Regions from separate parts of the Cedecea sp. genome, predicted to be linked through region 2. Evidence: riboswitches for the same ligand, from Rfam matches in the RefSeq annotation. Region 2 holds a riboswitch; each other region holds the start of a gene.

Region 1 (7,756 bases), on a different contig from region 2:
CCCGGCAGAAAACAACGCCGCCTGTTACTTTGCCCGCGCTAAGTTTACCGACGACACCTCAATGGCGCTGGCGCTGGCGGATGCCATCATCGAGCACCACGGCGCGATCAACCCGGACGCCATTGGTCGCCATATCCTGGCGTGGGCAGAAGGGTTCGATGCGTTTAATAAAAACGTGCTCGGCCCGACGTCAAAAATAGCCCTGAATGCGATTAAACAAGGCACGCCGGTCAGCGAGCTGGAAAACAACGGCGTCACCAACGGCGCGGCTATGCGGGCCTCCCCGCTGGGCTGCATGCTGCCTACGGCAAATCTTGATGAGTTTGTGGACGAAGTGGCGCTGGCCTCAAGCCCTACGCACAAGTCTGACCTGGCCATCGCCGGTGCGGTGGTGATTTCCTGGGCAATTTCCCGCGCGATTGACGGTGCAAGCTGGGAAACCATTTGCGATGAACTGCCTTCCGTTGCCCGCCACGCGCAGGAAAAACGGATCACCACCTTCAGCGCCTCCCTCGCTGCACGTCTGGAGCTTGCGCTCGGCGTGGCCCGCAAAGCCCGCGGTACCGAATCGGCCATGGAGGAGATTTATCAGCTAGTCGGCACCGGCACCAGCACCGTTGAGTCCGTTCCGGCCGCCATCGCAATGGTCGAACTGGCAAAAACCGACCCTAACCGCTGCGCCATCCTGTGCGCAAACCTTGGGGGAGACACCGACACCATTGGCGCCATGGCAACCGCCATCTGCGGCGCCCTTAATGGCGTGGAAAGCATCGATCCGGCGTTAAAACAGGAGCTGGATGAAGAGAACCAGCTCGACTTCACGCGCTACAGCCGAATCTTTATGGCTTACCGCCAGCAGAGAGAGGCCAGCCATGAAGCCAAATGAGCTGCTAAGCAAGCTGCCGCGGCTCAGCGCTCAGCGCCCGGTCTGCGTGCTCGGTTCGGCAGTGATTGACGTCATCGCCGACGCCTACGCCCTGCCGTGGCGAGGCTGTGATATCGAACTGCATCAGCAGGGCGTTAACATCGGCGGCTGCGCGCTGAACATCGCCATCACGCTTTCGCGCCTGGGCATAGCCTCGCAGAACGCGCTGCCGATTGGCGAGGGCACTTGGGCCGACATTATTCGTAACAGCCTCGAAAAACAGCAAATCCGCAGCGAAATCCATACCGATGCAGGGGATAACGGCTGGTGCCTGGCGCTGGTTGAACCCGACGGGGAACGTACCTTTATGTCTTTCCGCGGCGTGGAGCATCAGTGGAATCAGGCCTGGCTTGATGCCTTAGTTATCGCGCCCGGCACGCTGCTGTCGCTTTCCGGCTACCAGCTCGCCGGGCCTTGCGCTGAACTGCTCGTCCGCTGGCTGGAATCACTTCGTGATATTACGCCGTTTATCGACTTCGGCCCGCGCATTGCCGATATCCCCCAGCCGCTGCTGGCAAGGATTATGGCCTGCAGGCCGATTGTTTCGCTGAATCGCCAGGAAGCCGCCATCGTTGCGGAGTGGCTTGACGTTGATCCTGACAATATCGAAGCGATCTGCAGCGCGTGGCTGACCCACTACGCCAGTCCGCTGATCGTTCGGTTAGATAAAGAAGGCGCCTGGTTTGCCGACGGCAAACAAATGGGCATCGCCGCGCCGTTCCCGACCGCCGTCGTCGATACCATCGGTGCTGGCGACAGCCACGCGGGCGGCACGCTGGCAGGCCTGGCGGCTGGCTGGAGTCTGGAAGAAGCGGTTAGCCTGGGTAATGCGGTTGCCAGCTATGTGGTTGGCCACCGCGGCGGCGACTGCGCGCCAAAACTCGCGCAGCTAGAACAATCCCTACTCCTCGCAGACGAAAACGTATAAATCGCTGCGACAGTGGCTGATGCTGTACTCAATGGGCCGGTTTTGCGGATCGAACGCCACCTGTTTGATGACTAAAACCGGCACCGGCGTTTCCAGCCTGATGTGCGTCTGGAATTCACTGTCCGGCATTCTGGCGCTAACCCGGCTGCGCGTGCGCTGCGGAATAATGTTCTGGCTGCGGAAATAGTCGTACAGCGAGACGCCAATCTCATCCGGATCGGCAATTAAGCCTGCCGGCACGTAAGACTCCTCGATAGATACCGCGTCTTCATCCACATAACGGATACGCTTGAGCAAAAAAACGTCGCTTTCCGCGGGGACAGCCAGCTGCTCCGCCACGTCTGCCGGGCACTTCACCACGCGCTTGTTAACCCACAGCGTGTCCGGCTTTTTGCCCCGCAGTACCACCTGCTGCGAAAACCCTCTGGCCTCTTTCAGCGAATACTCAAGCGTCGCATTAATCTGCGTGCCGTAACCGCGCGAACGCGTCACCACGCCTTCATCTTCCAGCGCCTGCATCGCCTTGCGCACGGTAATACGCGAAACGCCGGTCAACTGGCTAAGATCGCGCTCGCCCGGCAAGATATTGCCCTGGGGCAGTTGCCCAGAGCGCACGGCGTTTTTCACCGTTTCGACAAATTTAAGGTACAGAGGGACGTTATCCGGGGCGGCAAAGCGCTGTTTTAGCTGCTCAACTAACTGATGATGGGCCTGTTCCATGGTACGCAATTGTCCAGCAGGGAAGATGAAGCCAGTATAGTACCATTGGTATTATGCTGGCTAAAAACTTCTCGCTTAACCGACAGTTACCACCATTCGTGGAAATGATGCACCGGGCCAATGCCGTGCCCAACCTCGAGAGAATCGGCCTGCGCCAGCGCTTTAGACAGCCAGACTTTTGCGGCGGCTACGGTTTGCGCCCAGTCGTCATGACGAGGGCGCAGCGCAGCCAGCGCGGCAGATAAGGTACAGCCGGTGCCGTGGGTGTTTTTCGTCTGTACACGCGGCGCGGTAAAACGCTGCACATCATGGCGGGTAAACAGCCAGTCCGGGCTTTCTTCATCGTCCAGGTGCCCCCCTTTCATCAGTACCGCCTCGCAGCCCATCGCCAGCAGGGCTTCACCCTGTTCGCGCATCTCTTTTTCGCTGCGGGCATGGGGCGCATCCAGCAGCGCCGCGGCCTCCGGGAGATTAGGTGTAATCAGCGCAACGTGCGGTAACAGCCTGCGGCGTAAGCTTTCTATCGCGGACGGTGCCAGCAGCGGGTCACCGCTTTTCGCCAGCATCACCGTATCCAGTACCACGTTTTGCGCCTTGTAAAACGCCAGCCGTTCCGCGACGACCTCAACGATATCAGCCTCTGCCAGCATGCCGATTTTTGTGGTGTCGATGCGCACGTCGCTGAGCACCGAATCGAGCTGCGCCGCCACAAACTCAGGCTCGATGCGGTAAACGGACTGCACGCCACGGGTATTTTGCGCCACCAGCGCGGTGATCACGCTCGTGCCGTAAGCGCCGAGCGCGGAGAAGGTTTTCAAATCGGCCTGGATCCCCGCGCCGCCGCTTGGATCGGTTCCGGCGATGGTCAGGGCGTTGATTCGCTTCATGCCAGCACCTCCGCGTTCAGATGATAAAGCGCGTCGAGGAAAGCGGGCGTAAAACTTCCCGGCCCGCGGCTGGCGGCGATGGCCTGTTCACCGGCCAGCGACATAAAGCGGCAGGCGCTGGCAACGTTGTCCAGCCTGTCGCCCGGTAAAGCACAACATGCAGCAACCACGGCGGAAAGCGCGCAACCGGTGCCGACTACGCGCGTCATCAGCTCTCCGCCGCCGGTAACGGCCAGCGTTCTCTCTCCGTCTGTGACGTAATCAATTTCGCCGGTCACGGCGATCGCCGCCCCGGTTTCAAGCGCCAGCTTTTGCGCCGCCGGAATAGCAGAAAGCGCATCGTCGGTGCTGTCCACGCCACGCCCTCCGGCCTGCTCCCCCGCCAGCGCCAGGATCTCAGAGGCGTTGCCACGAATAGCCGCTGGTTTCAGTTGAATTATCTTGCGGGCAAAGCGCGTACGGAAAGCAAGGCCACCTACGGCGACAGGGTCGAGCGCCCATGGCGTTCCGGCATTATTGGCGGCATGAATGGCAGCCAGCATCGCGGCCGCACGCTCTGAAGTCAGCGTGCCGATGTTGATCAGCAGTGCGCTCGCAAATTCGCTGAACTGCGCCGCTTCTTCGGCCTCAATGACCATGGCCGGGGCAGCGCCCAGCGCCAGCAGTACGTTAGCGGTAAAAGTTTGCACTACGTCATTGGTCATGCAGTGAACCAGCGGAGAATGCTGACGGAGTTGGTGTAAAACAGAGGCGGCAGTCGCGCCGGGTAGCAGGTCAGGTTGCATCAAGGTAAGGCTCCTGTCCGGCGTGAAAGAAGGGATACCGGACAGGCATCTGACTTCCCTACGCTGGCATTATCCAGATCAGGTGGTACGGGTATTTCTCAGCCTTCACAAAGAAGGGCACCCCGAGTCATTTAAATCAATGTGTTGTGATCAACTCTACAGGTTAATCACGCCAAGAATGATGCCAGCCCCCCTTATCTTAAACAAGCCCGAAACTTGTTCCGAGGCAACATTTACTTCGCTAAAACCGCTGCTAAGCTCTATTTCAGCGCCTTTGCAAAGGTGCGTTTATGGCAGTCTGGGCCTTTCGCCCGGCAGGGATGTTCAAAATCATAGTGGTTAGATAAAACAATATGAAATATATCATTTTGCTCATCATTATTATTTCAGTGGCCTATGTGCATTATCGCGGCCGGGTTCGCTTTCGCTTCTGGCGGCAGCTGTCGGACCACTCTACGTTTACCGCCCCGCTCAACGGCTTTATGTACCTCTTTTCCCGAGTACCGAATACGCCTTACTTAACGCCGGAAACGTTTCCCGAGCTCGTCACTTTACGTGATAACTGGGAGGTTATTCGCGAAGAAGGTATTCACCTGCAAAAGCTGGAGCAGATAAAAGCCGCCGACAAATTTAACGATGCCGGCTTTAACTCCTTCTTTAAAACCGGCTGGAAACGCTTTTACCTGAAGTGGTATGAAAACGCCCACCCGTCGGCCAGCCTGCTGTGTCCAAAAACAACAGAGCTACTGCATGCGATTCCGTCCATCAAGGCCGCAATGTTCGCCACCCTGCCCGACGGCAGCCGCCTGCCGCGTCACCGCGACCCGTACGCCGGTTCGCTGCGTTTCCACCTGGGGCTGGCAACCCCCAATGACGATCGCTGCTTTATTGAAGTGGACGGCAAGCGTTATAGCTGGCGAGATGGCGAAGGCGTGCTGTTTGACGAGACCTATATTCACTACGCGGAAAATACCAGCGGTGAGAATCGCCTGATCCTGTTTTGCGATGTGGAAAGACCGATGCGTTACCGCTGGGCCCAGGCGGTCAATCACTGGCTGGGACGCAATTTGATGAGCGCCGCGTCGGCGCCTAACGATGAAAATGACCGCATCGGCGGCATTAACCGCGCGTTCCGTTACATCTATCAGATTCGTATCGTCGGCAAGAAGCTCAAAAGCTGGAATAAGACGGTGTACTACATCGTTAAATGGCTGCTGTTTGGCGGAATTGCGGTGCTCATCTGGCGGGCGTTTTAACTAAAAAATGAGGCCTCCAAAAAGAGGCCTGAGACTGCTGACAAAGTTCATTGCTCTAAAAAAGTCCGAACCCAGGTCTAATAAAAACAATGAATAATGTTCTCTGGTTTGCCCCAAACAGTCGAAAACCACGTTTTTCGGCTGTTTGTCATCAATCTGAGGCCTCCGGATAAGAGGCCTCTGGCAAAGCCTATTACCGTAGTTGACGCTGCAGGCGGCGCGTATCAAAGCTCAGAGACGTCGCTCCCAGCGCTGAGATTTGCAGCAGCCCCGAAGCAATCATCAGGTTTTTCAGGAAGTGCAGCAGGGTGTTCTGGTCGGCAAAGTTGTGGTGGAAAAACACCGCCGTCGCCACGGTGAACACGGCCAGCAGCGCCGAAATGAGTCGTGTACGGTAGCCCACCAGCAGCAGGATGCCGCCTCCAACCTCAGCCGCCAGGGCAATAAGGTACCCGAGTAACGGGAACGGCAGCCCTACCGAGGCAATATAGCCCTGTGTCGCCTCAGGCGTAGCGATTTTCCCCAGTCCGCTGACGATAAAAATCGCGGCAATCACGATGCGACCCACGGTCGCGAAGTTAGTAGCGTATCTGTCCATCAGGATTTCCCGTTAAATTGATTGATGCGCGGTGTCGTTATCAGGACAGCGCGGCAATCTGGCCTTTTGCATCGGCGAGCGCGGCATTTTTCGCTTCGTCGCCACGGTTTAAGTTTTCAGCGCGGATAATCGTCACGTCGGTCAGGCCAATAAAGCCCAGCACCACTTTCAGATAAGACTCCTGATGCTCCAGGAAAGCCGCCGGGCTGTCGCCGGTGTACTGGCCGCCGCGTGAAGAGGCGATAAACACTTTTTTGCCTTTTGGCAACAGGCCCTCAGGGCCGTTTGCGCCGTACCGGAAAGTCCGCCCGGCCACGCAGACGCGGTCAATCCACGCCTTGAGCTGGGAAGGAATGGAGAAGTTGTACATCGGCACGCCGATGACAATCACGTCGGCAGCGAACAGATCGTCGATGAACGCCCCGCCAGCGGCCAGGTCTTCGCCCAGCGCCGCGTCGGTCACTTCTGCACCCTGGAAAGCGGCAATGTGCTTGTCCGACAGGTGCTGAGCCGGTGACTGAACCAGGTCGCGGTAAATCACGTTCGCACCGGGGTGCAGCGTTTTCTGGCGAGCAACAATCTCCGCCGACAGCTGGCGGCTGACGGAGTAGCCGCCAAGAACACTGGTATCAATATGCAGAATAGTCGACATCGTTTTAGCCTCGGAAATAGAGCGTTGTTTAGGGGTTAAGCGCGTAAAGAGTTTTTTAAAAGCCGTTAACATAGCGGTGCTCAATCTTCAGAATTCGCTGAACATGGCAGCCACTATGCCATCGCCTTCCCTACCCGAATAGCCGTTATATTTCGATGCAACCCATCGCCACAGCCGATACATCATCCCCGATGACAAAGGCCGAACGACGGGCTATATTGCGCTTCACCCGGTCACCGCTAAGCAGGAACTCCGATGCTGGATGGTATTTCGCTCGATCAACTTCGCACCTTTATCGCCGCCGTCGACGAAGGCAGCTTCTCTGCGGCCGCCCGCAAAATGTATAGAGCCCAGTCGGTGATCAGCGATTTGATCAGGGGACTGGAAGCGCAAATTGGCGTGCAGCTGTTCGACCGCTCTGGCCGGTATCCCAGGCTCACGCCAGAGGGTGAGGTGCTGCTGGCCGACGCCCGTGGCATTGTTTCTCGCGTTGATTTTATGAAGGCTCGGGCGCGGGGAATGTCGTCGGGGCTGGAGTCCGAACTGTCGGTAGTGGTGGATGTTTTCTTCCCGCTGGAGGCAATGACCTCGGCGGCAAAGGCCTTCCGCGAACAGTTTCCCGGCACGCCGCTGCGCCTGTTTGTTGAGGCGCTTGGCGGCGGCTATAAGCCCGTGCTTAACGGCAGCGCGGGCATTGGCATTCTCGGTTCACTGCCGGATATGCCTGCGTCGTTAACCGGAGAGCGCCTGACCGGGGTCTCGCTGGTGATGGTCGCCGCTCCCGACCATCCGCTGGCGCAGTTCGAAGGCATGGTACCAAAGGCCGAACTCACCAAACACGTTCAGCTGGTGCTGACCGACCGCTCCGAGCTTTCCAAAGGTAAAGAGTTTGGCGTGATGTCGCCCTCCACCTGGCGGCTGGGGGATCTGCTCGCCAAACATGCCTTTTTGCTCGACGGCCTCGGCTGGGGCAGCATGCCGTCGCACGTTGTGGAGCGGGATATT
Region 2 (7,756 bases):
CAGAGCCCGGTTTGCATTTAGCGCAGATTATTTTCGATTCTAAATCTGAACAACTCACCCTTTCGTCGCTGCCAGTAGATATCTGCCCCGGAGATGATGTCTCAGACGTTATTGCTAAATCGTTTGGGCAAAATGTGAGTAGTCGAAATTCTGTGAATACTCTTTTTTATGCCATAGCCGGAAGCGGAAGCGTTAACTGTCAAAAAGTTATCAATGCAGGCCGTATCTCTGGTTTAAAAATGCCTGGTCAGACGGAGGCTGGAATGCCTTACCTCGCCATTTTAGACAGCCAGGAAAATGTGCTTTTTGAGAAACAGGGACGGGTAGAGCAGACACTTGGTCTGGACGTTCTGCTCAATTCGCCAGGTGTATAGGAGAGGGGATGGATTTTTCAGGAATGATTGAGCAGTGTGCGCCGGAAGTGGCACCACATATACTGGAACGTATTATCAAAGTGGAATCCTCACATAACCCCTATGCCATTGGCGTTGTAGGGGGACGGCTGGCCAGGCAGCCTAAAAATAAAGATGAGGCGACCGTAACGGCACGCGCGTTACATAAAGACGGTTGGAATTTTTCTATGGGGTTAGGGCAGATCAATCGCTATAACCTGGCCAAATATGGACTTGATTATGAGAGCGTATTTGAACCATGCCATAACCTGCGCGTGGCCGCGGGAATTTACACGGAATGCCTGCAAAGGGCGCAGCCCAGATTCAGTCCCCGGGAGGCAGCGCTGGCCGCTTTCTCATGTTATTACAGCGGCAATTTCAGGCGGGGCTTTCAGTCTGATGGCGCGGGTAAAGGGAGCTATGTGCAGAGAATTACTGCGGCTTTGCCGACCACTGACAACCTTGAGCCTATTGAGGTAATCCCCTATAACAAAGGTAACGTCCCTTCTGCTGCCAGAATAAAAAAATCCGGAACGACAAAAGATGAGGCCAGAATTTCGCGGCTGCCTTCTTCAACGAAACGCTCTGAAGTGAAAGAACTGCGTGGAGAATAGCGCCAGGTGATTAAAAAGGGGGCGTTATGTTCCCCCTTATTTGTTTTTATGAAAACCGCCAGCGGAGAGAGCCGGGACTAACGGAGTTCCAACGCATAGTCGCCCACCGGGGTGATTTTCTTGATCAGCTTATTATCAAACAGGAACTGTTCGTAGGCCTGGTAGCGCGCACGATCGAGTTTTGCCGGGTCGGCAGCAAACAGCGGCAGGCTCGCCTGCCATGCCTGTTTATTGAGCTCGGTATTCAGCTCCGCGTGGGCTTTAGCAAACGCCTGCCAGGTTTCCTGCGGGTGTGCCTGCAGGTACTCGTTGCCCTTTTTCAGCGCGGCGAAGAATTTTTTGATTTTCGGCTCATTTGCCGTTTTGCGATTAGCTACAAAAATCAGCTCATCGTAGGCTGGAACACCGTAGTCCTCGACATTAAACACCACCGGCGCTTTGCCCTGAAGCTTCAGCTCGAGCGCTTCAATATTGCGATAGCCGCCGATCACCGCGTCCACCTGGCCCGCCAGTAGCGCGCTGGTCAGCTGGAAGTTAACGTTTATCAGTTTCATCGCTTTCGGCGTGATGTGCTCATGTTCAACCATGGTCGCAAGCGTCGCCTGCTCAATACCGCTGACCGAGTAGCCGATTTTCTTTCCCTTGAGGTCGGCAGGTGATTTGATGTTGTGATCCAACGTCATCACCGTGTTTAACGGCGAGTTAATCAGCGTTCCCACGCGCACCAGCGGTAGACCCTGGTCGGCAAAGAAGTGCAGCTGCGGCTGGTAAGTGATGGCCAGATCGGCCTGACCTGCGGCGACCAGCCGCGGCGGGAGTGCAGGGTCGGACGGTGGAATAATTTTCACATCCAGTCCTTCCGCTTTAAATGCCCCGATCTGTTCTGCCACCATAATCGGGGCGTGATCGGGATTGATATACCAGTCGAGTACCAACGTCAGCTTTTCGGCGGCAGAGGCCTGGGCGACAAAGGTAGCGGTGAGCAACAGACCACACAACGTTTTTTTCATTCTATTTCTTCCTTAATTCAGACGATTATTCATCGTTTTCCGGCGACCAGGCAATCAGCCGCCGCAGCAGGGTATCTACCGCCAGCCAAAGCAGAACGGTCATCAGGACTAAAATAAACAGCGCGGCAAAGCAGACGTCGGTTTGCATACGGGCGTTGGCGTTGAGCATGACGTAGCCCAGCCCTTCGGCAGATCCGACCCACTCGCCGATGATTGCGCCGATGGGAGCAACGGCAGCGGCCATGCGCAGCCCTGAGCCAAAAGCAGGCAGTGCCGCCATCAGCCGCACGTGCCTTAGCTGCGCCCAGCGCGAAGCTCCCATGGTGCGGGCCAGATCCAGATAGTCGTTATTCACCCGACGCAGTCCGTCAAAGAACGACGACACCACCGGGAAGAAGATAACCAGCACGGCCATCGCTACTTTGGCGCTCATGCCAAAACCAAACCACAGCACCAGCAGCGGTGCCAGGGCAAAGACCGGAATCGCCTGGCTGGTCAGCACCAGCGGCATCAGCCACCGCTGCAGGCGAGGCGAAAACATCATTCCCAGTGCCAGGCCTGCGCCGAGCAGCACCCCGAGCACAAGCCCGCTGATAATTTCTGAGGCGGTGACCAGCGTGTGCCAGGCAAGGTAGTCACGGCCGTGCCATAACGCCAGCGCCACCGCCGAAGGTGAAGGCAAAAGAAAGGCCGGAATATTGCCGAGGGTGAGCAGATACCAAAGCAGCAGCAATCCGGCGAAGACGGTCAGCCCGCGTCGCAGGCGTACAGCATGACTTTCTGATTGTGGCTTCATACTGCGGCCTTCATTAGCTGTTGCAGCAGGCTGGCCTGGCTTTTCAGCAGATAAACATCGTCCGGCGCACGAGGCGGTTGCCCGGCGATAACATGCGTATCGTCTATGCCCGCAGGCCAGCGGGACAGCACCAGCAGGCGGTGGCTGAGCCGACAGGCTTCCATGGGATCGTGGGTGATCAGCAGCACGGTATTCCTTGCCAGCAGCTCAGCCGCAAGATCCTGAATCGCCGTCCGGGTGATGGCGTCCAGCGCCGAAAACGGCTCGTCCATCAGCACTATCGGGCGCTTTTCGTAGAGCGTTCTGGCAATGGCAGCACGCTGCCTCATCCCACCAGACAGCGCGGCTGGCAGCGCTTTGGCATACCCTCCCAATCCGACCTGTTCGATCAAATGCTCCGTCCACCGGCGGTCGACAGGCTCCCCGCGTAGGCGCGAGCCCAGGGCAACGTTCTGCTCGATGCTAAGCCACGGGTAGAGCAAATCTTTCTGCCCCATCCATGCGATGCGTCCACCGACAGGCTTGCCGTCGCTGCAGATCACGCTTCCGAAGCTGGCCGGCGCCAGCCCGGCAATAATTTTGAGCAGGCTGGTTTTACCGGCACCGCTCGCGCCCAACAGGGTAACGAAGCTGCCGCCGGGAATATCAAAATTCAGCTGTTCAAACACGGTCTGGCTGCCAAAACGCAGGCTGAGATCGCGAACCTGAATATCCGGTGGGGCGAGGCTTTTGGTCATGAGGCATTCAGCCCCATTTGCCAGAACGCGGATTCAAGCTGCGTCGCGGTGGTGAATATCTGCGAAAGTTCGGCGAAGCGACTCTGTGCACCACGTTGACGGCCTAGGTTTTCCAGCAGCTGGATGGCGGCCTGCACGCCGGTCAGATAGCCTTCATCGCCATAATTACGGATCCATGTAGCGTAGGGGTTATCTTCCATCACGGTGCTGGGGCTGTGCAGCAGGCCAAGACCGATTTCGGCATAGCCGGCCACGCAGGGCAGCAGGGCGGCCAGCAGATCGAGCGCGTCACCGGAATGGCCAATATCCAACACATAGCGTGTGTAGTTCATGGTTTCGGGTGCTTCTGCCTGGGTGGCCATCTGCTCCTCGTCTAACCCCCAGCTTGCACAATAAGCAACGTGGAGCGGCAGCTCAGAGACGATGGCATTCAGCGAAGCGGTCGCGGCCCGCATTTCCGGCAGCGTGCGGAGTTTGCTGACCAGCAACGCGTAGGCACGGGCAAAGTGAATCAGGAAAAGATAATCCTGCGTCAGATAGCGCTGAAACGCGGCTTCAGGCAATGTTCCGGCGGCAAGCTGTTGCAGAAAAGGGTGATCGACGTAATCCTGCCAGTGGCGACCGGCCTGCTGACGCAGCTGTCCGTAAAGACCGTTTTCGAAAAGTGGGGTGTACATGGGACCTCCTGTGTGAGTGGAGATCCGGGCGCGCAGAGGTATGAACAGGCAATAACCGAGGCGTTATTGCCGACCGTCCCTTCGCTGGCATGACCCAGATCAGGTTCAAAGGGTTCGGCTTTCACCATCTCAGCCCATACAGGACACCCCTCGGAGGTGCCTGTTATACGACATTTACTTTTTGATTACAATCGTCGGTCGAAGCTTCCTGCCCGGCGATGGGCAGTGTTCCGTTTAGTGCGCTTTAGCGAGATTTTGCTGGCGCATGGGGCCTGATTTTTGTCACTGTAAGCCAGTGATTTCGAGTCTAAGGACGATATCCGATGAAAAAGATTGGCTTTCTCTCGTTTGGTCACTGGTCGCCTGCCGCTCAGTCAGGCACGCGCTCTGCGGCGGACACGCTGCTGCAGTCCATCGACCTTGCCGTTGCCGCCGAAGAGCTTGGCGCGGACGGCGCTTATTTCCGCGTGCACCACTTTGCTCGCCAGCTAAGCTCGCCTTTCCCGCTGCTGGCGGCCATTGGGGCAAAAACTAAACGTATTGAAATCGGCACCGGCGTTATCGATATGCGCTATGAAAACCCGCTCTATATGGTGGAGGATGCCGGTGCAGCGGATTTGATTTCCGGTGGCCGCCTGCAGCTTGGGATAAGCCGCGGCTCTCCTGAACAAGCGATCGACGGCTGGCGCTATTTTGGCTACGTTCCCGGCGAAGGGGAAACCGAGGCCGATATGGCGCGGCGCCACACTGAAGTCTTTCTCGAAGCGTTGAAGGGGCAGGGATTTGCCGAGCCGAATCCGCAGCCTATGTTCCCTAATCCGCCGGGATTGCTGCGCCTGGAGCCGTTTTCTGACGGGCTGCGCGAGCGCATCTGGTGGGGAGCCAGCTCAAACGCTACTGCGGTGTGGGCGGCGCAGCTTGGCATGAACCTGCAGAGCTCAACGTTGAAAAATGACGAAACCGGCGAGCCGTTCCACATTCAGCAGGCGAAGCAAATCCGCGCTTATCGCGCTGCCTGGAAAGAAGCTGGTCACGCGCGTGAGCCACGCGTTTCCGTTAGCCGCAGCATCTTCGCGTTAATGGACCAGCGTGACCGCAACTACTTTGGCGGCAGCGGTAAAGAAGGCGACCAGGTCGGCTATATCGAGCCACAAACCCGGGCCATTTTTGGCCGCAGCTATGCCGCTGAGCCGGAACTGCTCATTAAGCAACTGGCGCAGGATGAAGCGATTGCTGAAGCCGACACGCTGCTGTTAACCGTGCCAAACCAGCTAGGCGTGGGCTATAACGTGCACGTAATCGACTCGATTCTGAAGCACGTTGCGCCAGCGCTGGGCTGGCGCTAAATCCACCAAGAAAAAGGTCATGCCATGAACACGGATTTTTACTGGATTAATGCGCCAAAAGTCTGGCGTGAAGGCGACGGCGTGCTTTCTGTCGTCACCGACGAACAAACCGATTTTTGGCGCAAAACGTGGTACGGCTTTGAGCGCTTCTCCGGCCATTTTTATGGCTGCGATGTGAGCGGGGATTTTACCTTCCAGGTGAAGGTAAAAGCGGATTTTAGCGCGCTCTACGATCAGGCTGGTATCATGCTGTTGATGGATGAATCCCACTGGCTAAAAGCGGGGATCGAGTTTAACGACGGCGCCCCGGCCATTGGCAGCGTGCTCACGTTCGGGCATTCTGACTGGGCAACCGGCCTCTTCCCCGGCAACGCGAATCTGTTCTGGATGCGTCTTACCCGCAAAGGCGACAGCCTGCGTCTGCAATATTCCGCCGACGGCAGCACCTGGCCGCTGCTGCGGCTGGCGCATTTCCCCACTGCCGAAAAATGCACGGTCGGGGTCATGTGCTGCACTCCGCAGCGCGGTGGCCTGGTGGTTAATTTCGACGGGATTGTGCTGAGCGAAGCGCTGGATAAAGACCTGCACGATTTAAGCTAAATGTCCGGTGTTTAGCAGGTCAACAGCCCACCAGAGACGTGTCTGATGGGCTTTTTTTTCATCGGCTATCGGGCAATGAGATCTTCGCCTCTTACTCTCGGGGCTGTTTTACCCAGACTAACCGGTCGACCTGGAATCCCAGACTGCGTGCCGTTTTAAGGTAGTCTTGTTTGACCGACTCCGGAATAGCTGGGGTACGTGACAGGATCCACAGATAGTCACGGTTTGGCCCGCTGACCAGCGCATACCGATAATCGTCATCCAGCTTAATCACGTTATAGCCTCCATAAAACGGGCCAAAGAACGACACCTTCAGCGCGGCGGTGGTCGGCGCACCGGTGAAATAAGCTTTTCCTTTGCTCTCACTCCACGTGTTCTTGACCGGATTGTAGCCGCGGTTACGCACGCTGATACCACCATCGCCGCGTTTACCGTAGGTGGCGGTGACCTGCTCAAGGCCACGTTCGAAGCGGTTTTCCAGGCGGGCCACTTCATACCATTTGCCCAGATAGCGGTTTGCGTCAAAGCCGCCGGTGGGCCGAACGCCTTTCGGAGGCGTGGGGGATTTACAGGCAACCAGGGTCAGCGCGACGGCAATACCGGTCACAACAGGCCATAGCTTCATGAGAACTCCTTTCATTTGCGCACTGGAAGTAAAGTGTAGTGCAAACATTTCACACTTCATTCAACGCGGCATGATTCGTAGTATATTGAGAGTATTGTTTGTTATCAGGTGTTCTTCATGTCTTACTCCATCGGTGAATTTGCCCGGCTTTGCGGAATAAACGCGACCACGCTACGTGCCTGGCAGCGCCGTTACGGCCTGCTTAAACCGTTACGCACCGATGGTGGGCACCGCCTGTACAGCGATGAGGATATTAAGCAGGCGCTGAAAATCCTCGACTGGGTGAAAAAAGGGGTACCCGTCAGTCAGGTGAAGCCCCTGTTGGCGCGCCCTGAGACACGCAGAACAAACAACTGGCTTGCTCTGCAGGAGGGCATGCTGCAGCGGCTGAATGAGGGAAAAATCGAGTCCCTGCGGCAGCTGCTCTACGATTCAGGTCGCGAGTATCCTCGCCCTGAGCTGGTCACGGAAGTATTGCGCCCGTTGCGCAGTAAAGTGTCAGCCAACGTACCTGCCATGATGACCCTGCGCGAAATTCTCGACGGCATTATCATCGCCTACACCTCGTTTTGCCTCGAGGGGGACAAAAGGGCACCCGGTGATAACTGCCTGATCACCGGCTGGCATCTGACCGATCCGTGCGAAATTTGGCTTGAAGCCCTCAGGCGCACCGGCCAGGGGCATCGCATTGATGTGCTTCCCGTTCCGCCTGCCGCCCTGGCGCCGGAAATCTTCCCCGAACGAAAATGGCTGCTGGTCACCACCGGCAAACTCACCGCCGCACGCAAAAAGCAGATTGACCTCTGGCAGCAGCAGGGCGCTTCCCTCGAGATCATTCCTCTGTAATTTCTTCTTCCGCCTTCACAACGCGCACCGTTACCCACTCGCTGAAAACGCGGTGGGTGGGTCGTGGTCTTCAAAAATAAAAAATATTCTGCACAATAATTTATTTGTTAATG
Region 3 (7,756 bases), on a different contig from region 2:
TCAGCGGGCTGGAGGCCTGAGCCTGCTGGTGGCGAGAGCCTAACCCGGCCTGTGCCGCAAGGCTTCCGGCTTCCACGGCCAGACGAAACGCCTGAGCCATTTGCACCGGGTCACGGGCGACGGCTATTGCGGTATTCACCAGCACGGCAGAGGCACCCATTTCCAACGCTTCGGCCGCATGACTTGGCGCGCCGATCCCGGCATCTACTACCACCGGTACGCGGGATTGCTCAATGATGATTTCCAGCAGCGCGCGGGTTTGCAAACCTTGATTTGAGCCGATGGGCGCGCCGAGCGGCATCACGGCCGCGCAGCCGGCTTCTTCCAGGCGTTTGCACAGCACCGGATCGGCGCCGCAGTAGGGCAGCACCACGAATCCCTGCTTCACCAGGGCTTCAGCGGCTTTCAACGTTTCAATGGGATCCGGCAATAAATAGCGAGCGTCGGGATGGATCTCCAGCTTCACCCAGTTTGTTCCCAGCGCTTCGCGGGCAAGCTGTGCCGCAAAAATCGCTTCTTCTGCCGTTTTCGCCCCGGAAGTATTTGGCAGCAGATGCACTCCCGCCTGCTGCAGTGGCTGAAGAATGTCATCACGATGACCACGTAAATCCACGCGTTTCATGGCCATGGTGACAAGCTGTGAGCCAGAAGCGCGAATCGCGTCGATCATCACCTGGCTGGAAGAGAATTTCCCGGTGCCGGTGAACAGGCGAGAGGAAAAGGTTTTATCGGCAATCTGTAACATGTCAGCCCCCGGCAATCGCCTGAAACAGCAGAATAGTGTCGCCCTCGCGCAGCAGATAATTGCTCCACTGTTCGCGCGGGATGATGGTTTGGTTAACGGCCAGCGCCGCGCCAGCTTTGCCCTGCTCAAGCTGAGCCAGCAGGGCGGCAAGCGTTATGCCGGCAGTACACTCCAGAGGCTCATCGTTAAACTGAATACGCATCGTGACCTCCGCAGACCGGGCAGGTGGCTGATTTTTGCATCGCCAGCGTGCGCCAGCTGTGTTGTCGGGCGTCAAACAGGCGCAGAGAGCCGGTTGCAGGCATCATGCCGGTAAGTAATTTGATAGCCTCCAGCGCCTGAAGGGTGCCCATCACGCCCACGACCGGGCCGATGACGCCGGAGGTGCGGCAGTTGCGTTCAGGTTCACTCTCGTCAGGCCAGACGCAGCGGTAACAGCCATGTTCCCAGGGCGGGGTCAGTACCATCATCTGGCCGCCAAAACCGACGGCGCTGGCGGTGATAAGCGGCGTATTCCCGGCCACGCAAGCGGCGTTGACTGCCTGGCGAGTTGCCATATTGTCGCTGCAGTCCAGCACCACATCGGCCTCGCGCACGACTTTGGTCAGCGAGGTACCCGCCAGCCTTTCCGCCAGCGGAACAATTTTTACGCCTGGGTTCAGGCGCTGCAGATGCTGGTGGGCGACGGTAGATTTAGGGCGATCGATATCTTCAGAAGTGAACAAAATCTGTCGCTGGAGGTTGCTGATATGTACCTTGTCATCGTCCGCAACGATAAGCTTGCCTACGCCAGCGGCGGCGAGATACAGCGCGGCAGGTGAACCTAAGCCGCCCAGGCCGACGATCAGCGCCGTACTGGACAGCAGTTTTTCCTGCCCTTCAATCGCCACGTCTTCCAGCAACAGCTGGCGGCTATAGCGCATAAAATCCGCGTCATTCATCGCCGGTTCCTGCCAGTTCAAGTAATTGCCTGGTTGCCGCTCGCCAGTCGGGAGCCTGCGTAATGGCGCTGACGACGGCCACGCTGCCCACGCCGGTGGCTAAGACGGCTGGTACGCGATCGATACGTATCCCGCCGATGGCAACGGTGGAATAGTCGCCCAGAGTTTGAATGTGTTCCGCCAGCTTGTTCAGCCCCTGCGGGGAGGAAGGCATTTGCTTGGTTTGGGTGGGAAAGACATGGCCCAGCGCGATGTAGGACGGGTTCGCGCTTAAGGCACGATCCATTTCCATGTTGTCGTGGGTTGAAAGCCCCAGCCGAAGCCCGGCTTCACTTATTGCCGCCAGGTTGGCGACATCCATATCTTCCTGGCCGAGATGTACGCCGTAGGCACCGTGTTTGATGGCCAGTCGCCAATAGTCGTTAATGAACAGGCGGGCGTTATAGCGTTCGCCCAGCGCAATGGCTGCGATGACGTCAGCTTCAACGTCTTCATCGCGCTTGTCTTTAATACGGAGCTGGATGGTCTTGACGCCCGCCTCAAGGAGACGTTCGATCCATTCCACGCTGTCGACGACCGGATAAAGGCCAAGCCTACGTGAAGTTGCTGGAAAATTGAGTTTGGACATTATGCTTCCTCCTGTCTGAGATAAATTTCACCGCCCCGGGCACGGAAGTGCTGAGACATATCTTCCATGCCAGCGTTTATCGCCTGTTTGGCGGCGTAGTCCCGCACTTCCTGCGTGATTTTCATGGAGCAAAACTTTGGGCCGCACATAGAGCAGAAATGCGCGACTTTGCCGGATTCCTGCGGCAGGGTTTCATCGTGGTAAGCGCGAGCGGTGAAGGGATCGAGCGCCAGGTTGAACTGGTCCACCCAGCGGAATTCAAAGCGTGCTTTGGACATCGCGTTATCGCGGATTTGTGCGCCAGGATGACCTTTTGCCAGGTCAGCGGCGTGGGCGGCAATCTTGTAGGTAATCAGCCCCTGCTTAACGTCCTCTTTGTTCGGCAGGCCGAGATGCTCCTTCGGCGTCACGTAGCAGAGCATGGCGCAGCCAAACCAGCCGATCATGGCGGCGCCAATGCCGGAGGTGAAGTGGTCATAGCCCGGTGCGATATCGGTCGTTAGCGGGCCGAGGGTGTAGAAAGGTGCTTCGTGGCAATGCTCCAGCTCTTCGGTCATGTTGCGGCGAATCATCTGCATCGGTACATGCCCCGGGCCCTCAATCATCACCTGGACGTCGTATTCCCAGGCGATTTTGGTCAGCTCGCCCAGCGTATGCAGCTCGGCAAACTGTGCTTCGTCGTTGGCATCCTGAATGGAGCCCGGGCGTAAGCCATCGCCCAGGGAAAGCGATACGTCATAGGCGGCGCAGATTTCGCAGATTTCACGGAAGTGTTGATACAGGAAATTTTCCTGATGATGGGACAGGCACCACTTCGCCATAATCGAACCGCCGCGCGACACGATGCCGGTCAGGCGCTTCGCGGTCATCGGGACATAGCGAAGCAGCACGCCCGCGTGAATGGTGAAGTAATCCACGCCTTGCTCTGCCTGCTCCAGCAGCGTGTCGCGGAACATCTCCCAGCTCAGGTCTTCGGCGATACCGTTCGCCTTCTCCAGCGCCTGGTAGATTGGCACCGTGCCGATGGGCACCGGGCTGTTGCGCAGGATCCACTCCCGCGTTTCGTGAATGTAGCGGCCGGTTGAGAGGTCCATCACCGTGTCTGCCCCCCAGCGAGTGGCCCACACCAGCTTCTCTACTTCTTCTTCAATGGAGGAAGTGACCGCCGAGTTACCGATATTGGCATTGATCTTCACCAGGAAATTGCGGCCGATAATCATCGGCTCTGATTCAGGGTGGTTGATATTGGCGGGAATAATCGCTCGCCCGGCGGCGACTTCATCACGGACAAACTCCGGCGTGATGTTTTCCGGCAGGCGGGCCCCAAACCCTTCGCCGGGATGCTGGTGGCGCAGAACGGCATCACGAATACGCTCGCGCCCCATATTTTCGCGAATGGCGATGAATTCCATCTCTGGGGTGACAAGGCCTTTGCGGGCGTAATGCAACTGAGTGACGCATTGTCCGGCTATTGCCCGGCGAGGTTTCGACAGTGTTTCAAAGCGCAATTCGTCCAGGCCGTCGTCGGCAAGGCGTGCTTTTGTGTAAGCGGAGCTGCGGTCATTCAGCGTTTCGCTGTCACGCCGGTCGGCAATCCAGGCGCTGCGCAGGGGATATAGCCCGTTTAACACGTTTATGGTGATGTCGGGATCGCCATAGGGGCCGGAAGTATCGTAGACGGGAACCGCGCCGTTCGGCTGATATTGCGGGGCATCTTTGCTCCCGCCGGTGAGCGTCGGGCTGAGCTGGATTTCGCGCATTGGGACGCGGATATCTTCGCGTGACCCGGTCAGATAGATGCGCTGAGAGTTGGGGAAGGCGGTGCCTTCAAGCGTATTGATAAAGTGTTGGGCGGCAGCTCGCTGTTCGCGGCGGCCTGGTTTTTTTTCAGATGCAGACATAGCTCATTCCAGGTTTAATCAGGATATGGCTTGTCAGGACAACGGAAGGAGTAATGGATATGGGCCGCCCGAGAACGGGTGCACCCAAAGACAGAATTACTCTTGTTCCCTTCGCAGGTTCTAACCTGATCAGGTTCCGCGGATCCCGAATTAACGGTCTCAGCCGGTGCATAACGCACTCGGCACTCCGACAAGAATGATCCCACCTTGCGGTGGGAAAGTTGTAAATTACTCGTTAATAGCTAACAACTCAAGCTGGACTTGCCAGCCCGGCAGCATCGCTGGCGCTGCCGTCAAGGTTGTTATCAATAGCCAGGAGGACTAGCTTATCCTCAAGGGTGAAGCGAGCCTCAAGGCACTCGCCAATCTCCGACAGCGCCTGCTGAAACTCGACCCAGCTGTCGCGGCCGATGGCGTTTTCCAGATGGGAGTCGTAGAGGTCCATGATTTGCTGGGTATTAGCTTCCAGTTGAGGGTAGAGCTGGGCTGCACTTAGCAGCGGGCTGCTGCCTTCCAGGTTGCTGATTATGCGCTCGTAAATACTAAAATGACCGGACGAGAGGTAATCCACCAGGCCGTGGCAAAAATTGTCTAACGCTTTTTCGTCGAGCGCGGTGTGTGATTCCTTGTTAGGCTTGATCCCGACCATGTTGTAATAGGCAACCAACAGGTGTTTACGGGCCTGAAGCCACTGGTCGACTAACTCATTACTACCACCAACGCGCTCAGTCAGATTGGCTAACTGGTTCAGCATGATTGAGACTCCGTGAGTTAAAAGATTGAACGCAAACTAACCCAAAAAAGTAAAAACTAATTGTTTATATCAGTGAACACGGGGATGTGCACCAGGTTATGGAACGTGTTATTCAAAACTTAGATCATGGTTGGTGGATAGTCAGCCATGAGCAAAAAATATGGTTGCCACAGGGTGACTTACCTCACGGCAGCGCGGAAGAATTTCAGCTCGTAGGCACCCGCGCCCTGGATATCGGTGAGTGGGAAGGCGAACCCGTCTGGCTGATTCGTGAAAACCGCCGCTCTGACATGGGCTCGCTGCGCCAGCTCCTGGATCGAGATGTGGGCCTGTTCCAGCTGGCTGGGCGAGGCGTTCAACTGGCTGAGTTTTACCGCTCGCATAAGTATTGCGGCTACTGCGGCCATGAAATGCACTTCAGCAAAAGCGAATGGGCGATGCTCTGCGGGCACTGCCGCGAGCGCTACTACCCGCAAATCGCCCCCTGCATTATCGTTGCTATCCGTAAGGACGATCATATCCTGCTGGCTCAGCATACGCGCCACCGCAACGGCGTTTACACCGTGCTGGCAGGATTTGTCGAGGTGGGTGAAACACTGGAGCAGGCTGTGGCTCGCGAAGTCATGGAAGAGAGCAGCATCCAGGTGAAAAACCTGCGCTACGTGACTTCCCAGCCCTGGCCTTTCCCGCAGTCGCTGATGACCGCATTTATGGCGGATTACCATAGCGGCGAAATCAAAATAGACCCCAAAGAGCTGCTGGATGCCGGCTGGTATCGCTATGACCAACTGCCGCTATTGCCGCCGCCGGGCACCGTGGCGCGTCGCTTAATTGAAGATACCGTCGCCCTGTGTCGCGCGGACTATGAATGATAGACTGCGGCGATACAGCTAAAGGAAAGGTAAAAATGACTGAACTGAAGAACGATCGTTACCTGCGCGCCCTGCAGCGCTTGCCGGTAGATATCACTCCTGTGTGGATGATGCGCCAGGCCGGGCGCTATTTGCCGGAATATAAGGCAACGCGCGCTCAGGCAGGCGATTTTATGTCGCTGTGCAAGAACGCCGAGCTGGCCTGCGAAGTCACCCTGCAGCCGCTGCGCCGCTATGCGCTGGACGCGGCGATCCTCTTCTCGGACATTCTGACCATTCCGGACGCAATGGGGCTTGGGCTGTACTTTGAAGCCGGCGAAGGTCCTCGCTTTAGCTCCCCAATTAAAAGCCTGGCCGATGTTCAAAAACTGCCGATTCCCGATCCGGAAGGCGAACTGGCTTACGTGATGAACGCGGTGCGGACCATTCGCCGTGAGCTGAAAGGCGAAGTGCCGCTGATTGGCTTCTCCGGCAGCCCGTGGACGCTGGCCACCTATATGGTGGAAGGCGGCAGCAGCAAAGCCTTTACCGTGATTAAGAAAATGATGTTTGCCGAGCCGAAGGCGCTGCATTTGCTGCTGGATAAGCTGGCACAGAGCGTGACGCTCTACCTGAACGCGCAAATTCGTGCGGGCGCGCAGTCGGTAATGATCTTTGACACCTGGGGCGGTGTGCTGAGCGGGCGTGATTACAAAGAGTTCTCGCTCTATTACATGCACAAAATTGTCGATGGTTTGCTACGTGAAAACGATGGCCGTCGTGTGCCGGTGACGTTGTTTACCAAAGGCGGCGGGCAGTGGCTTGAAGCCATGGCGGAAACCGGCTGCGACGCGCTGGGCCTGGACTGGACAACGGACATCGCTGACGCTCGCCGTCGCGTAGGTCACAAGGTTGCACTGCAGGGCAATATGGACCCTTCCATGCTTTACGCTCAGCCTGCACGTATCGAAGAAGAAGTTGCCACTATTCTTGCCGGTTTCGGCCAGGGAGAAGGGCACGTCTTTAACCTGGGCCACGGTATTCATCAGGATGTTCCGCCGGAGCATGCTGGCGTCTTTGTGGAAGCTGTTCACCGCTTGTCAGCGCAGTACCACCGTTCTTAACGGAGGAAAGAGAGATGGATCTTGCGACATTACGAGAGCAGCAGTTAGATCTGGCCGCAAAGGTGATCCGCGAGGATCGCTTTGAGCAGGATCCACCGCGTTTGATCGCCGGAGCCGATGTCGGCTTTGAACAGGGTGGGGATGTCACCCGCGCGGCTATCGTTTTGTTGAGTTACCCGTCTCTCGAGCTGGTCGAGTACCAGGTGGCGAGGATCGCCACCACCATGCCTTATATCCCCGGCTTTTTATCCTTCCGCGAATATCCTGCGCTGCTTGAGGCGTGGGGCATGCTGTCACAAAAACCAGATTTGGTATTTGTGGACGGGCACGGCATCTCGCATCCCCGTCGTTTAGGCGTAGCCAGCCATTTTGGACTGCTGGTGGACGTGCCAACTATCGGCGTAGCGAAAAAGCGGCTGTGTGGGAAGTTTGAACCGCTGGGCGATGAGCCGGGCGCTCTGGCGCCGTTGATGGATAAAGGCGAGCAGTTGGCCTGGGTCTGGCGCAGTAAAAAACGCTGCAATCCCCTGTTTGTTTCTACCGGGCACCGCGTAAGCCTCGACGGTGCGTTAACGTGGGTTGAGCGCTGCATGGCTGGTTATCGTCTGCCTGAGCCGACCCGCTGGGCAGATGCCGTTGCCTCCGGGCGCCCGGCTTTTAAGCGCCTGCAAGCAATTGGCAGGTGATTCAGGTAAACTGCCGCTAATTTTCCGTCTTTGAGACACCGTCATGTTACAGAACCCAATTCATTTACGCCTGGAGAAGCTGGAAAGCTGGCAGCACGTCACCTTTATGGCCTCTTTATGCGAGCG
Region 4 (7,756 bases), on a different contig from region 2:
ATAGAACAGCACGCCCGCAGCCACCGCCGCCACCATCATGTTCCGTTTCCCAAAGCGCTTCACGTAGTAACCCGCCAGGATCATCGCGGGGATCTCGAGCCCGGCAGCCGTCCCCATTAACAGACCTGCCAGCTCATCCGGCAGCCCGAGATCCTGGCTTATCCATAGCGGCATATCGATGATGTACATGGTGTTGCAGGTCCACATCAGCATTGAGGCGATAAACAGCATCCGCACGTTGCTGTCTTTCCAACCGCTGACCTCCGTTATCGCCACCTCTGCGGAGGGCTCGGCTCGGGCGACCGAAGGCAGCGCAAACACAATAAGCAGCAGCGAGATGACAAAGATCCCGGCAGCAATAAGAAACATGGTAGTGAAGCCATACTTTAGCGCCAGCATAAAGGAAAGCGGCGGCCCGATAACCCAGGCAAGGGAGAGCTGCGCACGCATGATCGAGCTGAACATCACCACTTCACGAGCGGAACGATCGGCATATTCCCGCGCCAGGGCAAAAATCTGCGGCATAGCGGTATTGGCGATGGAGGCAAACATCACGCCGAGCGTAATCAGCGTCAGATAATGCCGGTTGAAGGCAAAAAGAACGCTGTTTGCCACCGCCATCGCGCAGCAAACCATAATCAGTTTGCGACGATCTCCCCGGCTATCCGATCTTTTTGCCAGCAGCAGGCTTACGGCGATCCCGGCAATCGCATTAACGGTATAGAACAGACCAACCCAGAAGGGCCGAACTTCAACTTCGCGGGTTAAAAAGAGGCTGAGCGTCGGGGCCTGCAGCGCACCGGCCACGCCAATCATAAAAGACACGGCCATAAAGGCGGCATAAACGGGGTTAAAACGACGTGCGCGGGTCAAAAACCAGAGCATGAGCTGTCCTTAAAAGGAGGGTGTAGTCAGAGGTATTCGCTAAATGCGTAAAGATTAAACGAAAAAAGCCAGCAGTAAACAGCTGCTGGCGTGGTAAAAGCACCAATACTCAGTCACACATGAGTCGGCGTGTTGGCGTTCTCGGGCATCGGGGTTGTAACCTCCCACTGCATCAAGTCTTCGAGCATCCTTAGTCTTTGTTCCACCGTCAGGCGAGCCAGCCATCCAGAACAAACAAACTGCGTTGCGGCAAAGTACTGTTGGAAAAACCTCGCAGGTGATGACCGCTTCATAAACACCTCCTCGCTTCATCGCTGATGATTATTGACGTAATATAGGGAAAGTTAAATTGATGAGTTTCCGCCGGGAGTTCCTCTTTTATGTCCTCATCTCGTCTGCAACAACAGTTCATCCGTCTGTGGCAATGCTGCGAAGGCAAGCCCCAGGAAACCACGCTCAATGATTTAGCGGATTTGCTCAACTGCTCCCGCCGTCATATGCGGACACTGCTTAACGCCATGCAGGAAAAGGGCTGGCTAAGCTGGCAGGCAGAAGCCGGCAGGGGCAAGCGCTCGCAGCTCACCTTCCTGTATACCGGGCTGGCGCTCCAGCAGCAGCGGGCGGAAGATCTTCTGGAACAGGATCGAATCGATCAACTGGTGCAGATCGTCGGCGACAAGGCCGCGGTGCGGCAGATGCTTATCTCTCATTTAGGGCGTAGCTTCCGTCAGGGCCGACATATCCTTCGCGTCCTTTACTATCGCCCGCTGCTGAATCTGCTGCCCGGTTCGGCGCTCAGGCGCTCCGAAACCCACATTGCCCGCCAGATTTTCAGCGGCCTGACGCGGATAAATGAGGAAAATGGGGAACTGGAAGCGGATATTGCCCATCACTGGCAGCAAATTTCCCCTTTACGCTGGCGTTTCTTCCTCCGCCCCGGCATTCATTTCCATCACGGCCGTGAGCTGGACATGCTGGATATCATCTCTTCCCTGCAGCGCATCAACACCCTGCCGCTGTTTGCCCACATCACGCAGATAACCTCGCCGACGACCTGGACGCTGGATATTCACCTCAGCCAGCCGGATGACTGGTTGCCGTGGCTATTGGGCAGCGTGAACGCCATGATCCTGCCGCGTGAATGGACAACGATGCCCGATTTTGCCAGCCAGCCGGTCGGCACCGGGCCTTATTCCGTCGCTCGCAACAATCGAAACCAGTTAAAAATCCATGCTTTTGATGATTATTTCGGTTTCCGGGCGTTGATCGACGAAGTTAATTTCTGGGTGTTACCTGAAGTCGGAGAAGAATCCAGCTGTGGCGTTCAGCTTCAGGGCATGCCGGACAGCGAAAAAGCCGTTGAAAGCCGCCCGGAAGAGGGCTGCTACTACCTGCTGTTTGATAGCCGCTCAACGCTCGGCGTTCACGAAGGCGTACGCCAGTGGATTGGCCATATTCTCTCGCCGGTCAACCTTATTTACCGCGCTGCCGAGCAGTATCAGCAGTACTGGTTCCCCGCCTACGGCCTTCTGCCACGTTGGCACCATTCGCGTCCGGGACCGCTTACCGCAAAGCCTGCCGGACTTGAGAGCATCACCCTTACCTACTATCGCGATCACGTAGAGCACCGCGTTATCAGCAATATCATGACCGAACTGCTGGCCGAGCAGGGCGTGAAGCTGATTGTTCAGGAGATAGATTACGCTGAGTGGCATCAGGGCGACGCCGAAAGTGATATCTGGCTGAACAGCGTGAACTTCACTATGCCGCTGGAATACTCCCTTTTCGCCCAGCTGTATGAAGTCCCGCTGATTCAAAAATGTATCCCAATCGACTGGCAGGGCGATGCCCGACGCTGGCACAGTAAAACGCTGGCATTGCCGGAATGGTGCAGGCAAATGCTGGAACGTAACGACGTTATCCCGTTGATTCACCATTGGTTACGCATTGAGGGGCAGCGCAGCATGCGCGGTGTGCGCATGAACACGCTGGGCTGGTTTGATTTTAAATCGGCCTGGTTTGCCCCGCCTGGCCCATAACGTTTTCGTAACACAGCTTTCGTAATTCCGGGGAAGTCAGTAGAATCCCCCCTGCTCAACGGGGTGCCAGGACAATTTGTCCGCGCTGAGATAATACCCGTCGAACCTGATCCGGATAACGCCGGCGAAGGGATTTGAGACACTCACTCAATTCCTTTGCCCCCTTTTACTGAGGTGCAAAGTGTTCAAAAAATTTCTGCCGCTGCTGGCGCTGGTTGCCACGCCCGTTTTCGCTAACCCCGTTTTAACTGTTTACACCTACGACTCGTTTGCCGCTGACTGGGGCCCTGGCCCGGCGGTGAAAAAAGCCTTTGAAGCCGACTGTCACTGCGAGCTGAAGTTCGTGGCGCTGGAAGACGGCGTTTCGCTGCTGAACCGCGTGCGCATGGAAGGCAAGAACAGCAAAGCAGACATCGTGCTGGGGCTGGATAACAACCTGCTGGATGCGGCCTCGCAAACCAAACTGTTTGCCCCTTCTAACGTCGAAACCAGCGCTTTGCAGGTGCCCGGCGGCTGGAAGAGCAACACCTTCGTTCCCTATGACTACGGCTACTTCGCTTTCGTTTACGACAAGAACAAGCTAAAAAACCCGCCGAAGAGTCTGAAAGAGCTGGTTGAAGGCGACCAGAAATGGAAGGTGATATACGAAGATCCACGCACCAGCACGCCGGGGCTTGGCCTGCTGCTGTGGATGCAAAAAGTCTACGGCGATAAAACCCCGGAAGCCTGGCAAAAGTTAGCGAAGAAAACCGTCACCGTCACCAAGGGCTGGAGCGAAGCTTACGGCCTGTTCCTGAAAGGCGAAGCCGATCTGGTTCTGAGCTACACTACGTCACCGGCCTACCACATCATCGAAGAGAAGAAGGATAACTACGCCGCAGCGGACTTCAACGAAGGGCATTATCTGCAGGTTGAAGTCGCGGGCCGGCTGGCGAACAGCAAGCAGCCAGAACTTGCCGAGAAGTTTATGAAGTTCATCACCACGCCAGGTTTCCAGAACACTATTGCTACCGGCAACTGGATGTATCCTGTGACCAACGTGGCGTTGCCTGCCGGCTTCGACGGGCTGGTAAAACCAAAAACCACGCTGGAATTTACGCCTCAGCAGGTGGCTGCCCAGCGCGCGGCATGGATTAACGAATGGCAACGCGCCGTCAGCCGCTAATTCCGGGCTGGCTATGTCCGGGGCTATTTGCCGCGACGCTTGTCGTGGCGGTAGCCCTGGCGGCTTTTCTGGCGCTGTGGCTTAACGCCCCGCAGACGGATGTCTTTGCTCTTTTGCAGGACAGCTACCTTTGGCACGTCCTGCGCTTCTCTTTCTGGCAGGCGTTCCTTTCCGCAGTACTCTCCGTTTTCCCGGCGATATTTTTAGCCCGGGCGCTGTACCGACGCCGTTTTCCTGGCCGAATGGCGCTGCTGCGGCTTTGCGCCATGACGCTGGTTCTGCCGGTGCTGGTTGCGGTATTCGGCATTCTCTCCGTTTACGGGCGTGAAGGCTGGCTGGCAACGCTAAGCGGCTGGCTTGGTCTGGAATGGCGTTTCTCCCCTTATGGGCTGCAGGGAATTTTGCTGGCGCACGTTTTCTTTAATATGCCGATGGCGACCCGCCTGCTGCTTCAGGCGCTGGATAACATCCCCACCGAGCAGCGCCAGCTGGCGGCCCAGCTGAATATGCAGGGCTGGCACTTTTTCCGCTTCGTCGAATGGCCCTGGCTACGCCGACAAATACTCCCGGTAGGCGCGCTAATTTTCATGCTTTGCTTCGCAAGCTTCGCCACCGTGCTGTCTCTGGGCGGCGGCCCCCAGGCAACCACCATCGAACTGGCTATCTTTCAGGCGCTAAGCTACGACTACGATCCGGCAAAAGCGGCGCTGCTAGCGCTACTACAAATGTTCTGCTGCCTGGGTCTGGTGCTGCTCAGCCAGAAGCTAAGCAAGGCGATACCTGTCGGCGTAAGTCAGCTTCAAGGCTGGCGCGATCCGCAGGATTCTCTGCGCAGAAAGATTTGTGATGCCCTGTTTATCCTTCTGGCCTTGCTTCTGCTGCTGCCACCACTGTTGGCGGTAATGGTGGACGGCATTAATAGCAGCATGGGCAACGTACTGCAGCAGGCCGCACTGTGGAACGCGCTTTGGACTTCGCTGCGCATTGCCGTTGCAGCCGGGCTGATTAGCGTGACGCTAACCCTGATGCTGCTTTGGAGCTCGCGCGAGCTTCGTTTGCGTAACCGTATTTTCGCCGGACAGGCCATTGAACTTAGCGGTATGTTGATTCTGGCGATGCCGGGAATCGTCCTCGCCACTGGCTTCTTCTTACTGCTAAACAATACCGTGGGCCTGCCGCAATCCGCCGATGGCATTGTGATTTTTACCAACGCCCTGATGGCGATCCCTTACGCCCTGAAGGTGCTGGAAAACCCGATGCGCGACGTCGCCGAGCGCTACGCTCAGCTTTGCCAGTCGCTGGACATCCGTGGCTTTAACCGCCTGCGATTCATCGAGTTAAAAGCCCTGAAACGCCCGATAGCACAGGCGCTGGCCTTTGCCTGCGTACTGTCGATTGGTGATTTCGGCGTGGTGGCGCTGTTCGGCAACGAAGACTTCCGTACACTGCCCTTCTGGCTATACCAGCAAATCGGCTCATACCGTAGCCAGGACGGTGCGGTTACGGCGCTGCTGCTCCTGCTGCTTTGCTTTATGCTGTTCACTCTGATTGAAAAACTTCCGGGACGTGATGCTAACTCTGACTGATGTAACCTGGCTGTACCAGCACTTACCCATGCGCTTTTCTCTGAAGATTACGGCGGGTGAGCGCGTGGCGATCCTTGGGCCGAGCGGGGCGGGGAAAAGTACGTTGTTGAGCCTGGCTGCTGGTTTTCTGCAGCCCGCGAGCGGCAGTATCGTCATAAACGGTCAGGATCACACCCGGACACCGCCTTCAGCTCGCCCGGTCTCCATGCTCTTTCAGGAAAATAATCTGTTTAGCCACCTGACGGTTCGGCAGAATATTGCCCTGGGGATGCACCCGGGGATGAAGCTCAATGAGATTCAAAAGCAGCGGCTGCTGGAGATAACTGAACGCGTAGGGATGACGGAGATGCTGGATCGCCTGCCGTCTCAGCTTTCCGGTGGCCAGCGGCAGCGTGTTGCACTGGCTCGGTGCCTGGTGCGCAAGCAGCCGGTATTGTTGCTGGACGAGCCCTTCTCGGCACTCGATCCCGCGCTACGTAAGGAGATGCTGCAGCTGCTCGACGAACTGTGTCGGGAGCAGCACCTGACGCTGCTGATGGTATCGCACAGCATCGACGATGCCGCACGAATCGCCGGACGGAGCATAGTGGTAAAAGACGGGCGCATCGCGTGGGACGGCGACACGGCTACTCTGCTAAGCGGCGAGGCGAGCGCCTCGACGCTGCTGGGCATCGGCAATTAGTGCGATAGCACTTTCCACAAAATATCCCAGTAAACCGGCATCAACGGATGCTGAAGCAACGCGACGAAACTGGCGATACCGGCAGCCAGCATTAGCGGTGCCAGCCAGTTTAACCGCGACTGAGGCAGATAGCGGGTCAGGCGATCGGTACCACGTTTGCCGCTGCGGTACCAGCGCCAGCACAGCCATGCGGCCAGCCACAGCAACAACGCCACCGCCAGCAGCAGCCACTTAAAGCTGCCGCTCTGCATATCCGCCGGAATATCAATTGCGGCTCCAGCCAGGATCCCCGGCATAAAGTAGAGCGGTGGCCAGAGCAGGCACCCGATAATGTTCGGCGGTAAAAACTTAGCCAGCGGCAAATCCAGCATCCCGGCAACCATCGGAACCAGCGGGCGCGTAGGGCCGACAAAGCGCCCGATCAGGATAGTAAAGAGGCTGTGCTGATGCAGGGCATGCTCGGTTTTATCCAGCAGCGCCTTGTTCTTCTTCATAAACGACCAGCGGTGCAGCGGGCCTTTAAAACGCTGGCCCAGCCAGAATGAAACCCAGTCCCCTAACAGGCAACCAACGATTCCGGCCCCCCAGGCGTAGTAGAAATTAACCTGCCCCCCACCGATAAGCGCGCCGAGTCCAGCCATCATTACCGTACCCGGCAGGATAAGCCCTACCAGCGCTAATGATTCAAAAAAGGCCACCAGCATCACCGCGAAAAGCGAATATGCAACTGACTGTGTAATAAAGTGTTCCAGCAAGGCTTCCATAAGCTTTCCGTCGATAAGCGAGCGGGCGATTCTCCAGAATTAACGTGATGGACGTCAAGGTATCATTTATATGAATAAATAATAGCCGGGAAAGTTCCGGACAATTCGCACTCAGCGTTAACGATACCAACGATAACACTGTATATAAATGCAGTAACCACCGGTTTTTTGCGCTATAATCAAAACACTTTTCCTGAAAGAGAATGCAGCGTGTCTCAAGCTCGTCAGGGGTTTCTGTTGACCAGGCACTGGCGAGACACCCCACGCGGTACCGAAGTCGACTTCTGGCTAGCCACGGACGAAGGCCCGCTTAAGGTGCGCCTGCCGCCGCAGGAGTCCGTCGCCTTTATTCCCCAGGCGCAGTTCGCTCAGGCCCAGCGCCTGCTGGCCGGTGAAAACCTGTTCCACCTTACCCCCCTTGAGCTTAAAGATTTTCATCGCCAGCCGGTAGCCGGCCTCTATTGCCAGCAGCATCGCCAACTGATGAGGCTGGAGAAGCTGTTGCGCGACGGAGGGGTCACCGTTTACGAGGCAGATATCCGCCCACCGGAGCGCTTCCTGATGGAGCGCTTTATTACCGCGCCGGTTTGGTTTAGCGGCAAGCTTCAGGGAGACGTTCTGCTTGATACCCGGCT

Evidence for each region. Region 2 has a riboswitch for thiamine pyrophosphate ahead of tenA (thiaminase II). Riboswitches for the same ligand answer to the same signal wherever they lie in the genome.
Region 1: linked by a shared signal. The riboswitch ahead of thiM (hydroxyethylthiazole kinase) and the one ahead of tenA (thiaminase II) in region 2 are both predicted to bind thiamine pyrophosphate.
Region 3: linked by a shared signal. The riboswitch ahead of thiC (phosphomethylpyrimidine synthase ThiC) and the one ahead of tenA (thiaminase II) in region 2 are both predicted to bind thiamine pyrophosphate.
Region 4: linked by a shared signal. The riboswitch ahead of thiB (thiamine ABC transporter substrate binding subunit) and the one ahead of tenA (thiaminase II) in region 2 are both predicted to bind thiamine pyrophosphate.

The regions. Positions count from the first base shown of each region.
Region 1 is NZ_DASYBS010000063.1:34,031-41,786, reverse strand. It holds gene VGM55_RS10505 (ADP-ribosylglycohydrolase family protein) at 1-886, shown strand, start outside; gene VGM55_RS10500 (PfkB family carbohydrate kinase) at 873-1,853, shown strand; gene VGM55_RS10495 (GntR family transcriptional regulator) at 1,827-2,573, opposite strand; gene thiD (bifunctional hydroxymethylpyrimidine kinase/phosphomethylpyrimidine kinase) at 2,660-3,460, opposite strand; gene thiM (hydroxyethylthiazole kinase) at 3,457-4,245, opposite strand; TPP riboswitch at 4,284-4,380, opposite strand; gene lpxO (lipid A hydroxylase LpxO) at 4,599-5,501, shown strand; gene VGM55_RS10475 (DoxX family protein) at 5,695-6,099, opposite strand; gene VGM55_RS10470 (FMN-dependent NADH-azoreductase) at 6,140-6,751, opposite strand; gene VGM55_RS10465 (LysR family transcriptional regulator) at 7,007-7,756, shown strand, end outside.
Region 2 is NZ_DASYBS010000004.1:3,356-11,111, forward strand. It holds gene VGM55_RS00170 (sulfatase-like hydrolase/transferase) at 1-374, shown strand, start outside; gene VGM55_RS00175 (lytic transglycosylase domain-containing protein) at 383-1,006, shown strand; gene VGM55_RS00180 (ABC transporter substrate-binding protein) at 1,084-2,016, opposite strand; gene VGM55_RS00185 (ABC transporter permease) at 2,042-2,812, opposite strand; gene VGM55_RS00190 (ABC transporter ATP-binding protein) at 2,809-3,549, opposite strand; gene tenA (thiaminase II) at 3,546-4,226, opposite strand; TPP riboswitch at 4,286-4,387, opposite strand; gene VGM55_RS00200 (LLM class flavin-dependent oxidoreductase) at 4,550-5,572, shown strand; gene VGM55_RS00205 (DUF1349 domain-containing protein) at 5,597-6,172, shown strand; gene blc (outer membrane lipoprotein Blc) at 6,264-6,797, opposite strand; gene VGM55_RS00215 (MerR family transcriptional regulator) at 6,915-7,643, shown strand.
Region 3 is NZ_DASYBS010000007.1:4,063-11,818, forward strand. It holds gene thiG (thiazole synthase) at 1-745, opposite strand, end outside; gene thiS (sulfur carrier protein ThiS) at 747-947, opposite strand; gene VGM55_RS00770 (HesA/MoeB/ThiF family protein) at 931-1,686, opposite strand; gene thiE (thiamine phosphate synthase) at 1,679-2,314, opposite strand; gene thiC (phosphomethylpyrimidine synthase ThiC) at 2,314-4,215, opposite strand; TPP riboswitch at 4,305-4,415, opposite strand; gene VGM55_RS00785 (Rsd/AlgQ family anti-sigma factor) at 4,466-4,969, opposite strand; gene nudC (NAD(+) diphosphatase) at 5,068-5,841, shown strand; gene hemE (uroporphyrinogen decarboxylase) at 5,877-6,944, shown strand; gene nfi (deoxyribonuclease V) at 6,959-7,630, shown strand; gene VGM55_RS00805 (YjaG family protein) at 7,674-7,756, shown strand, end outside.
Region 4 is NZ_DASYBS010000113.1:68,129-75,884, reverse strand. It holds gene VGM55_RS19320 (sugar efflux transporter) at 1-885, opposite strand, end outside; gene sgrT (glucose uptake inhibitor SgrT) at 999-1,178, opposite strand; gene sgrR (HTH-type transcriptional regulator SgrR) at 1,266-2,924, shown strand; TPP riboswitch at 2,974-3,075, shown strand; gene thiB (thiamine ABC transporter substrate binding subunit) at 3,106-4,089, shown strand; gene thiP (thiamine/thiamine pyrophosphate ABC transporter permease ThiP) at 4,065-5,675, shown strand; gene thiQ (thiamine ABC transporter ATP-binding protein ThiQ) at 5,659-6,357, shown strand; gene VGM55_RS19290 (DedA family protein) at 6,354-7,121, opposite strand; gene polB (DNA polymerase II) at 7,332-7,756, shown strand, end outside.